Regions from separate parts of the Streptomyces sp. NPDC005728 genome, predicted to be linked through region 1. Evidence: riboswitches for the same ligand, from Rfam matches in the RefSeq annotation. Region 1 holds a riboswitch; each other region holds the start of a gene.

The links. A riboswitch is a leader RNA that binds a small molecule or an ion and turns the genes downstream of it on or off. The one in region 1 is predicted to bind cyclic di-AMP.
Region 2: linked by a shared signal. The riboswitch ahead of ABZ471_RS38900 (NlpC/P60 family protein) and the one ahead of ABZ471_RS17075 (LysM peptidoglycan-binding domain-containing M23 family metallopeptidase) in region 1 are both predicted to bind cyclic di-AMP.
Region 3: linked by a shared signal. The riboswitch ahead of ABZ471_RS06845 (transglycosylase family protein) and the one ahead of ABZ471_RS17075 (LysM peptidoglycan-binding domain-containing M23 family metallopeptidase) in region 1 are both predicted to bind cyclic di-AMP.

Annotation. Positions count from the first base shown of each region.
Region 1 covers NZ_JBEXYL010000022.1:7,935-11,198, reverse strand. Annotated here, with positions in the region: gene ABZ471_RS17080 (SGNH/GDSL hydrolase family protein) at 1-541, opposite strand, end outside; gene ABZ471_RS17075 (LysM peptidoglycan-binding domain-containing M23 family metallopeptidase) at 801-1,811, opposite strand; cyclic di-AMP (ydaO/yuaA leader) riboswitch at 1,816-1,979, opposite strand; gene ABZ471_RS17070 (alpha-galactosidase) at 2,283-3,264, opposite strand, start outside.
Region 2 covers NZ_JBEXYL010000097.1:1,761-5,024, forward strand. Annotated here, with positions in the region: gene ABZ471_RS38895 (antibiotic biosynthesis monooxygenase family protein) at 1-195, opposite strand, end outside; gene ABZ471_RS38900 (NlpC/P60 family protein) at 574-1,764, opposite strand; cyclic di-AMP (ydaO/yuaA leader) riboswitch at 1,773-1,941, opposite strand; gene ABZ471_RS38905 (hypothetical protein) at 2,367-3,264, shown strand, end outside.
Region 3 covers NZ_JBEXYL010000006.1:101,320-104,583, reverse strand. Annotated here, with positions in the region: gene ABZ471_RS06855 (cytochrome P450) at 1-417, shown strand, start outside; gene ABZ471_RS06850 (transglycosylase family protein) at 601-1,647, shown strand; cyclic di-AMP (ydaO/yuaA leader) riboswitch at 1,830-1,998, shown strand; gene ABZ471_RS06845 (transglycosylase family protein) at 2,003-2,686, shown strand; gene eno (phosphopyruvate hydratase) at 3,013-3,264, shown strand, end outside.

The DNA.
Region 1 (3,264 bases):
GCGTGTGTCCCTCGGGTGAGAGGTGGAGCCGGTCGTCGTCCCAGGCCCGGCGGTCCTGGACGGACTTCAGGGACCACAGGTCGAGCACGGGACAGCCGTACCGGTCGGCGATGGCTCGGACGTGCCCGTTGTAGGTGGCGATCTTGCCGCGCAGATGCTTGAGCAAGGGGACGCCACGGGTGTCGAATCCGGTGGTCACGAGCACCGTGCCCGCGGCCTCGGTGAGCTGGGCCACGGCCCGCTCGAAGCGCTCGGCCACCTCGTCCGGGTCGGTGCCGGGCCGGATGATGTCGTTGCCGCCCGCACAGAAGGAGACCAGCTCCGGGGCGAGTTCGACGGCCTGCGGGAGTTGGTCGGCCACGATCTGGTCGAGCAGTTTTCCACGCACGGCCAGGTTGGTGTACGCGAAGTCGCCCTCGGGGCGCCGGTCGGCGAGCAGTACCGCGAACCGGTCGGCCCAGCCCACGAACGCCCCGTCGGGGCCGGGGTCGCCCACGCCCTCGGTGAAGCTGTCCCCCACCGCTACGTACGACCCGATCACTGATCTGTTGTCATTCTTCGAATCGTCTGCCACGTCGCACCATGATTCACCTTCGGATGTGACCTACGCGACCGTAGGCGGGGGTTGACGAACGGTGAGATGAGACACCCTTAAATTGTTTGCCAATCCAGGAATAGCGACGTCGTCAGGCGCGTTGGACGTGCGATTGTCATGCCGAAGGCCGGACCCGGGGATCGGGTCCGGCCTTCGACTGCGCGTCAGGCAGGCGGTTCTGGAGGAGGATCCAGGAAAAGGAGCCTCAGACGGCGACGCCGTGCGAGCGGAGATAGGCGACCGGGTCCACGTCCGAGCCGTAGTCGGGCGTGGTGCGGATCTCGAAGTGGAGATGCGGGCCGGTCACGTTGCCGGTGGCGCCGGACAGGCCGATCTGCTGGCCCGCGGTCACGGTCTGGCCGGCCGAGACGGAGAGCTGCGAGAGGTGCCCGTACTGGGCGTAGTAGCCGTCGTTCAGCTTGATGACGACCTGGTTGCCGTACGCGCCGCCCCACCCGGCGGAGACGACGGTGCCGGCGCCTACGGCCTTGAGGGAGGTACCGGTCGGGACGACGAAGTCGACGCCGGTGTGGTAACCGCTGGACCACATGCTGCCGGCCACGTGGTAGCCGGTGCCGACGGTGGCGCCGGCGACCGGGAGGGTGTAGCCGGTGGCCGGGGTGACGGCGGTCCCGGAAGCCTGGCGGGCCTGGGAGGTCTGCGCGGAGGCTTCGGAGCCGGAGGCCTTGGACACGGAGACCTTGGACACGGAGACCTTGGAGCCGGAGGCCTTGGAGCCGGAGGCCTTGGAGCCGGAGGCCTTGGACACTGAAGCCTGCGAGCCGGAGGGGCGCGAGGGCTGCGCGGGGGCGGAAGGCTCGGTGTGTGTCCGGGTGGCCTGCCCGCCGAGCGACAGCTTCAGACCCGGGTGGATCAGCGAGGGGTTCTCGCCGACCGCCTGCCGGTTGTCCTCGTAGAGCCGGTGCCAGCCGCCGCCGACGTGCTGCTGGCCGGCAATCTTCGCAAGCCAGTCGCCGGCCTTCACCGTGTAGCTGCGCACACCCGAATTCTGCTGCGCAGCCTTCTTCTCGGCCGCCTTTTCGACGGCGGGAAGGGACTGCACGGCCTTTCCGGAAACGGGCTGCGCGGTGGCGGCGTGCGCTCCGGCGGCGCCCATGAGCGGCAGCGCCAGCGCGGCGCCACCGGTTCCGGCGACGGCGATCGAGCGGGTGAAACGCCGGTTCTTGGGGCGTCGGTGCTTACCCTTTGCGGGCATGGCGCATTCCTCTCCGACGCCTGCGAGGTGAGCTGTCGGGTTCGGGCTGGAGCTGCCCGGCCGCGCGGTGCGCGGCTACACCCCCAGCCTGCCCCGGAGACCGGGACAGGCAGTCGTACCTGGCGGGTCCCCCGCTCCTGCCGAACACGGGTGAAGTGTGTGGGGACTCCGGGCGGCGGCAGGATTCGGCGTTCCGACCGGATTGGTGGCGAACGTAAGCGAGCAAGACGCACCCGGACAAGCAGCCGGTTCCCGGCGTTCCTGCTCCAGCTGATCGAATTCGGGAATTCACGGTCACCCTCCGTGAATTACCGCATCCTTCCTCTTTTCAAATTCCTTTGGCGATACGGGTATTACGTGGACATGACCCGCGACACTCGGTCACGAATATGACGCTCCTCACGCACCCCGTCCCCACGTTTCCTTATTCCAGAGCGAGTTGGAATGAAGGCTCCAATTCGGACAGAAGGTTCAGATACGGCGTAGCCGGAGAACCGTCGCATCCAGGTCACCCTTCAGTCCGGTGCGCAGCCCGTGATGGAGCAGGACGGCACCTCGGTGCACTTCGCCCGTTTCGCGGCATTCGTACGCTGCGGTCGGGTCGAGTCCGCGCAGCCGCACCGCCGGCACCGGCTCGCCGTAGCTCTGCGCCTGGAGGCAGGCGAGGACCACGCTCTCGCCCCCGAGGACGTACTGGACGGCGCTCAGGCCGCCGGTCGGGGGCCGCAGCCGGAAGAGGTCGCCGCGCTGGACGACCGGGCGGATCTCCTTGTACAGCTCCACCCACTCCCGGGCCTCGGCCAGCTCCGCGTCGGTCCACTCGGCGAGGTCGCCTCCGACGCCGAGCACCCCGGCCATCGAGCTGACGAAGCGGAACCGCAGCGAGCTGACCCGCCCGTTGAGCTGGGTGTTCGGGCTGTCCGTGACCCAGGCGGCCATGACCCGCGCGGGGTGGATCTGGCTGAAGCCGTGCTGGATGGCGAGCCGGTCGAGCGGGTCGGTGTTGTCGGAGGTCCACACCTGGTCGGTGCGGCTCAGCACGCCGAGGTCGATCCGGCCGCCGCCGCCCGAGCAGGACTCGAAGGCCACCCCGGGGTGAGCTGCGCGCAGCCGGTCCAGCAGGGCGTACAGGGCGCGGACGTGGTCGACCCACAGCCGCTGCGGGTACGGCTCGCCGGGCCAGCCCGCGTCGGTGAAGCAGCGGTTGAAGTCCCACTTCACATAGTCGATCGGGGCGCTGGACAGCAGCGCGTCCAGTTGCTCCCCCAGATACCCCTGGACGTCCTCGCGGGCAAGGTTGAGGACGAGCTGGTTGCGCAATTCCGTCCGCTTCCGTCCCGGTTCGTACTGCACCCAGTCGGGGTGGGCACGGTAGAGGTCGCTGTCGGGGTTGACCATCTCCGGCTCGACCCAGATGCCGAACTGCATGCCCAGGTCGTGCACCTGGTCGGCG
Region 2 (3,264 bases), on a different contig from region 1:
GCTGGTGATGACCCACTGCCGCGAGTCGTCCACGGGTGCTCCCAGCCTCTCGACGATGTGGCCGGGGGTCTGGGCCACGGACTTGCGGAGCTGGTCGTAGAGATCCAGGAATCCCTGCTCGCCGCCCTCGATCACTCGGACGGTGAAGACGACGCTCAGCTTGTCGGCCGGTTGGCCGCTGTTCCTCGTGCCCATGTCTCCTCCTGAGGGTGAGATCCGGTAGGACACGACTCCCACAGCCTCATGTCCCCCGTGCGGACGCAACTCCGAATGGGGGACATGCCAACGGGTACAAGGGGACAACCCTTTGTGGTTGCTCTGTTCGGGTGAGTGACGAGGTGGTGCGTTTTGCCGGTTGCAGGCCGCGGATGGCCGCACCCGAACGGGGGTCTGCAACCCCCTTTCGTATCCCTCGAACCACGCCGGATCAGCCGCCGTCGGCGAGCCCCGTCCCGTCCGGCACGGCGTGGCCCGGGCATGGGCAGCCGTGCCGTGGGGCGGTGGTCGCCTCGGTCGTTGTCATTGCGGGCGGCCGTCACGCCGGCGCGTCGGGCCTTTCTCCACCCCTGACCGTCAGGCCGGGCGGACCACGCTGTGGATGATCGAGTCGCCGCCGTAGTAGATGGATTCCTCGCGGACGTAGGCACCGGGCTTCGGGGCGTGGATCATCATGCCGTTGCCGATGTAGACACCGACGTGGCTGATGTCGTCGTAGAAGAAGACGAGGTCGCCCGGCCGGGCGTCGGTCAGGGGCACCGTCGTACCAGCGCTCACCTGGTCGTAGGTGGTGCGCGGCAGGGAGACGCCGGCGGCCTTCCAGGCAGCCTGGGTGAGGCCGGAGCAGTCGTAGGAGCCGGGCCCGGTCGCACCCCAGACGTACGGCTTGCCGATCTGTGCGCGGGCGAAGGCGAGCGCTTTCGCTGCCTTGGTGGCGGACGTGGAGCCCGACGGGGAGGTGGAAGTGCCCGAACCCGAACCCGAGGATGAACCCGAGGTCGAGCCGGAATTCGAGGTCGAGCCCGAAGACGGGCTCTGCTGCTTCGCCGCCTGCGCGGCCGCGGCCTGCTGCTTGGCGAGTTCCGCCGCCTTCCGCGCCGCCTCCTCCTGCTTCTGCTTCTCGATCGCCGCGAGGCGTGCCTTTTCCTCCGCCGTCAGCGTGGACAGCAGCTCCCGCGCGGTGGACAGCTTCTTCTGGACGGTGGACTTGGCCGTCTTGAGGTCGTTCTGCGACTGGGTCAGCGTTTTGAGGCTCTTGACAGCCTCCCGCCGCGTCTTCATGGTCGCGGACTGCTCGGTGACGTAGTCGTCGACCGCGCCCTTCTGGCGGGAGGTCAGCCGGCTCATCAGCTGAGCCTGGTCGAAGTAGTCCTGCGGGGAGTCCGCGAGCAGGAGGGTCGCGGTGTCGGGGGATGCGGCCCCGGTCCGGTACTGGGCCGCGGCGAACGAACCCAGCTCCTCACGCGCCTTGTTGAGCTTGGCCGTGCGCTTGGCCACGTCGTCGAGCAGGGTGTCGACGCGCTTGCGCTCCTTCGCGGTCTTCTCCTTGGCCGCGTCGTACTTCTCGGTCGCCGACTCGGCCTGGCGGTACAGGCCGTCGACCTTCTTCTGGACCTCTTCGAGGCTCGGCTTGTCGTCGGCGGAGGGGGTGGCATGGGCGGTCTGGGACAGCAGGGCCACGGAGGTGAGCGCGGCCGTGGCGAGCACGGGGGTGCGTATGCCGGCTATGCGCGGACCCGTGGGGCGCGACTTGCGGTGCGACGCCAAGGGAGGCGACTCCTTCCATGTTCCGCCTACCGAGTTAGCTGTCGGGTTCGGGCGGATGGTTCGGAAGGGTTGCCCTACGACCCTTCCCCGGAGGGAGTTGGGCCGATTCACCCCAAGGTCGGTGGGTCCCCGGCTCCGGCTGCCGCGCGGGCGTGCCGGACTCGGCGGAGGCCGCACGGCCCGGCGAGGTTCGCCGGTGTAGGTCGGGCGGCCTGGCGGGAACGCTAGCCAACTCGTGTGGCCCCTGTGAAGGTTGGTGGGCGATATGTCCGATACATTTTCGTGACCTTTTCTCGGTGGCGTCGTTGAGTGCCGTCAGTCTGCCTTGGTGTGGGATGAGTCGGCCGGAATTGCGATGCCTGCCCATGTCTCCCCGCGTCCGGGCGAGGGGTGGATCGTGCCCCGGCCGGACGGCCCTCAGGTGATCCGCAGGAAGTGCCCTCGTCGGCGTCACCGGCGGTCAGCCCGTTTCCGGCCGTCCTGGCCGTCCGCCAGTCCAAGGCGATATGCAAGAGACGGTCGAGCGGTCCTTCCGGTTACATGGACCTGCCGCCGGCAGCCACCAGGTGGTCGGCAGACCCAGTCGTCGGGAGAGGGATCGTTTGCGTGACGCACTGCTGGGGCTGGCCGAGAATCCGGCCATGCCCGCGAAACTGTTCGCCGGGCTCGTGGCGAGCGGCGACGAGGAGGTCCTGTTCACGCTGGCCGATCGTGAGCGGCTGACGCCCCCACAGGTAAGGGATCTGCTCGCCGTCGGCAACCCGTCGCTCACCTGTTTTCTGGTCCGGAGCGGGCTGGTGCCCTGGCCCGAGATTCCCCAGGAGCATCCCGGACGGCTGCTCGACGCGATCCTCGGCGGGGTGGCGCCGGCCGCCGCCTGGCGGAAGGCCGCCACCGATCCGGACCCCGAGGTACGGCAGGAAGTCGCCTACGCCCTCGACGCTCCCGCCGACGTCATCGCCTCCCTCGCCCACGACCCGGACCCGGCGGTCGTCGTCGGCGCTGCCGGGAACGCGCACCTTCCGCCCGAGCTGCTCTCCCACCTCGCCCGCCATCCCAGCACCGTCGTGCGGCAGGCCGTCGCCGACAACGAGAACGCGCCGCCCTCGCTGCTCGCCGCCCTCCTCGCCGACGGCGGGTGGCCGGTCCCGACCCGCTGCGGTGCCTGCCACCGCCGCGAGGCGGCGTGTGCGGACCACACACCCGGCATCCGGCGCGTCCGGCTGGTGGCCGCCGGCCACCCGGCCGTTCCGCCTGAGGGGCTCGCTGCTTTCCTGGACGCCCCCGAGGTCTGGACGGTCACGATGTTCGCTGCCCGCACCGACCTGCCGGCCGACTTCCTGAAGCGGCTCGCCACCCACCCCTCCTGCGACGTCCGCGCTGTGATCGCCGCGAACCCTGCGGTCCCCGACATCTTGCTGCGTGGACTCGCCGCCGACCCCGCTGCCGAGGTCCGCCGAGCCGTCGCACAGAACCCGGCCGTCCCGCTCGACCTGCTCA
Region 3 (3,264 bases), on a different contig from region 1:
GAGCAGGACCTCCTGGAGACCGGCGTCGAGGAACTCCTGCGCTACGACGGTCCGGTGGAGCTGGCCACCTGGCGGTTCGCCACCCGGCCGCTCACCGTCGGCGGGCAGGACATCGCCGCCGGGGACCCGGTCCTCGTCGTACTCGCCGCCGCCGACCGGGACCCGGAGCGGTTCGCCGGTCCGGACGTACTGGACCTGTCCCGCCGGGACAACCAGCACCTCGGGTACGGCCACGGCATCCACTACTGCCTGGGCGCCCCGCTCGCCCGTCTGGAGGGCCAGACCGCGCTCGCCACCCTCCTCACCCGCCTCCCCGACCTGCGGCTCGCGGCGGACCCGGCCGAGCTGCGCTGGCGTGGCGGGCTCATCATGCGCGGCCTGCGCACGCTCCCCGTGGAGTTCACGCCCGCCCCCTGAGCGCGTCGGCCAAGCACACCCGGCACAGCCGAAGATGACAGAAGTTCATTTCTGTGATCTTCACGTGATCTGCGCGGCATTAACTTGTGACAAGTGATCGTCTGCCTATACGTTCACCCATCAGTGTGGCGCGCCGAGTTTCCTGCGCCACGCCACCCCAGCTGTCGCACGAAAGGCTTCCGCATGCTCTCCGGGAACGGTCGTCACCGTCGCCCCCGTCAGGCTCCGGCTCTCCTCGTCGCGGCCGGAGTGACTGGCTCCGCCATCGCCATCCCACTCCTGGGTGCCGCGAGCGCCAGCGCGGCCGACGGCACCACGTGGGACAAGGTGGCCGAGTGCGAGAGCGGCGGCTCCTGGAGCGCCGACACCGGCAACGGGTACTACGGCGGCCTCCAGATGTCCCAGGACGACTGGGACAAGTACGGCGGCGGCCAGTACGCCTCCAGTGCCGACCAGGCCAGCCGGTCGCAGCAGATCGCCGTCGCCGAGAAGATCCTCGCCGACCAGGGCACCACTCACTGGGCCACCTGCGCCCTGCTCGCAGGACTGTCCTCGAACTCCGGCTCCGTGGACGTCGACACGGGCGTCGGAGGCTCGGGCTCGGCGGACTCCGGTGACTCCGACTCCTCCAAGTCCTCTGGCGACTCCGACTCCTCCGGTTCCAAGGACTCGTCCGACTCCACCGGTAAGTCCGACTCGTCCGACCTGTCGGATTCATCATCCTCGTCCGACTCCTCCTCGGATGCGACCGGCAAGCCGTCCCCGGGCAAGAGTGAGAACAAGGACAAGGGTGCCGACTCGGGCAAGGATGCCGACGCACCCAAGTCCGACAAATCCGCATCGCCGGGTTCCCGTGAGGGGCAGGAAGGCGAGGGCGCCGTCACGGATCCCGCCACGGAAGAGTCGGACAATTCATGGCAGACCGGCGGCTCTTGGAGCCTGGTCGACACCGGCACGCTCAGCAGCGGCGGACGTCATCGCGGTGACAGTGCGGACGAAAGCAACGCAAACGGTCAGGGCGCCTCGGCGTCCGGCCGCCACGCCTCTCGCGACGCGGGCACCTACACCGTCGTCGAGGGCGACACCCTCGTCTCCATCGCCGACTCCCTTGACGTCGACGGCGGATGGCGCGCGCTCTACGCCGAGAACAAGAAGGCCATCGGCGCCGACCCGGACCACATCGCTGCCGGTCAGACCCTGCAAGTCGGTGCCGAAAAGGGCGAAAAGTAGCGGGAGTTGACGCCCCGCTTCGCGCCTAATGTCCGGTTTGGTGAAAGTGTGGGATGAGTCTCAGAAGCCCTGATCGTCTTTGAAATTCCGGCGATCGCCTGTCTACGGTCAAGGCCGCTCGTCACCACGAGCCCCGGCAGTCGCAACGCCGAATCCTGCCAGCGGTTGCCCGGGAACAGTCGTCGCGTCATGCGCCGTAGGCAGGAGCGGGGGACCCAAGGTAAGTGCCGGAAGCGGTGGTTGATGCCGTAACCGGCTTGGGGTGAAGCCGTGTCCCGGAAGGGGCGCGGCCGGGCAACTCAACCGGCCCGAACCCGACAGCTCACCTCGCAGGCGTCGGTGAGGGGATCGATCCATGCTGTTTTCCGGCAAGGGCAAGCACCGCCGTCCGTCCAAGGCCACCCGCGCCATCGCGCTCGCCGGTGTCACCGGCGCCGTCGTCGCCGCCCCGCTGATGGCGGCCGGCAACGCCTCCGCCGCCACCGCCTCCGAGTGGGACGCGGTCGCCCAGTGCGAGGCCGGCGGCAACTGGTCCATCAACACCGGAAACGGCTACTACGGCGGTCTGCAGTTCTCCGCCTCGACCTGGGCCGCGTACGGCGGTACGCAGTACGCCGCGCAGGCCAACCAGGCCACCAAGGCGCAGCAGATCACCGTCGCCGAGAAGGTCCTCGCCGCCCAGGGCAAGGGTGCCTGGCCGGTGTGCGGCACGGGCCTGTCCAGCACCCCCTACGGCGGTGCCGCCCCCGCCGCCCCCTCGAAGACCACCGCGCCGAGCACCACCACCCGCTCCACCGACCAGCAGGCCGCCTCCCGCTCCGCCGAGCGTCCGGCCGCGAGCAAGACCGTCACCACCCCGACCGGCAAGAAGGTCAAGAAGGGCGACGGCGAGTACAAGGTCGTCAAGGGTGACACCCTCAGCAGCATCGCCGAGAAGCACAAGGTCGAGGGTGGCTGGGAGAAGCTGTTCAAGCTGAACAAGGGCATCGTCGAGGACGCGAACCTCATCTACCCGGGCCAGCAGCTGCACCTGAAGTGACATCCGGGCCCCACCAGAACCACAGCGCCCTCACAGGCTCTCCCCCCACACTCAAGGCCTCGTGAGGGCCACCCCCCGTCCCCACGGGCTCCCCGCTCCGGTGCGTTTTCCCCCGTACGCACCGGGGCGGGGTTCTTTGTTTTCCCGCGCTGTTTGCCCACTCTTCAATCGGGTCTCATCCGGGTCCCTTTGTTCCGTGCGTGAACAATAGGTACCGTCTCCCTGTCCACGGGACGGTCGGTCGGTGGCCGACGGTCCCGGGACGGTTAGGCTCTAGTCGCAAGGCTCACCAGCCCCGCACAACCAGCGTCACATCCACGAAGGAGATGCTCGTGCCGTCCATCGACGTCGTCGTAGCCCGGGAAATCCTGGACTCCCGAGGCAACCCCACGGTCGAGGTCGAGGTCGGCCTCGACGACGGCAGCACGGGTCGTGCCGCCGTCCCGTCCGGCGCCTCCACCGGTGCCTTCGAGGCCATCGAGCTGCGCGACGGTGACCCGAACCGCTACCAGGGCAAGGGCGTCGAGAAGGCCGTCCTCGCCGTCATCGAGCAGATCGGCCCGGAGCTGGTCGGCTAC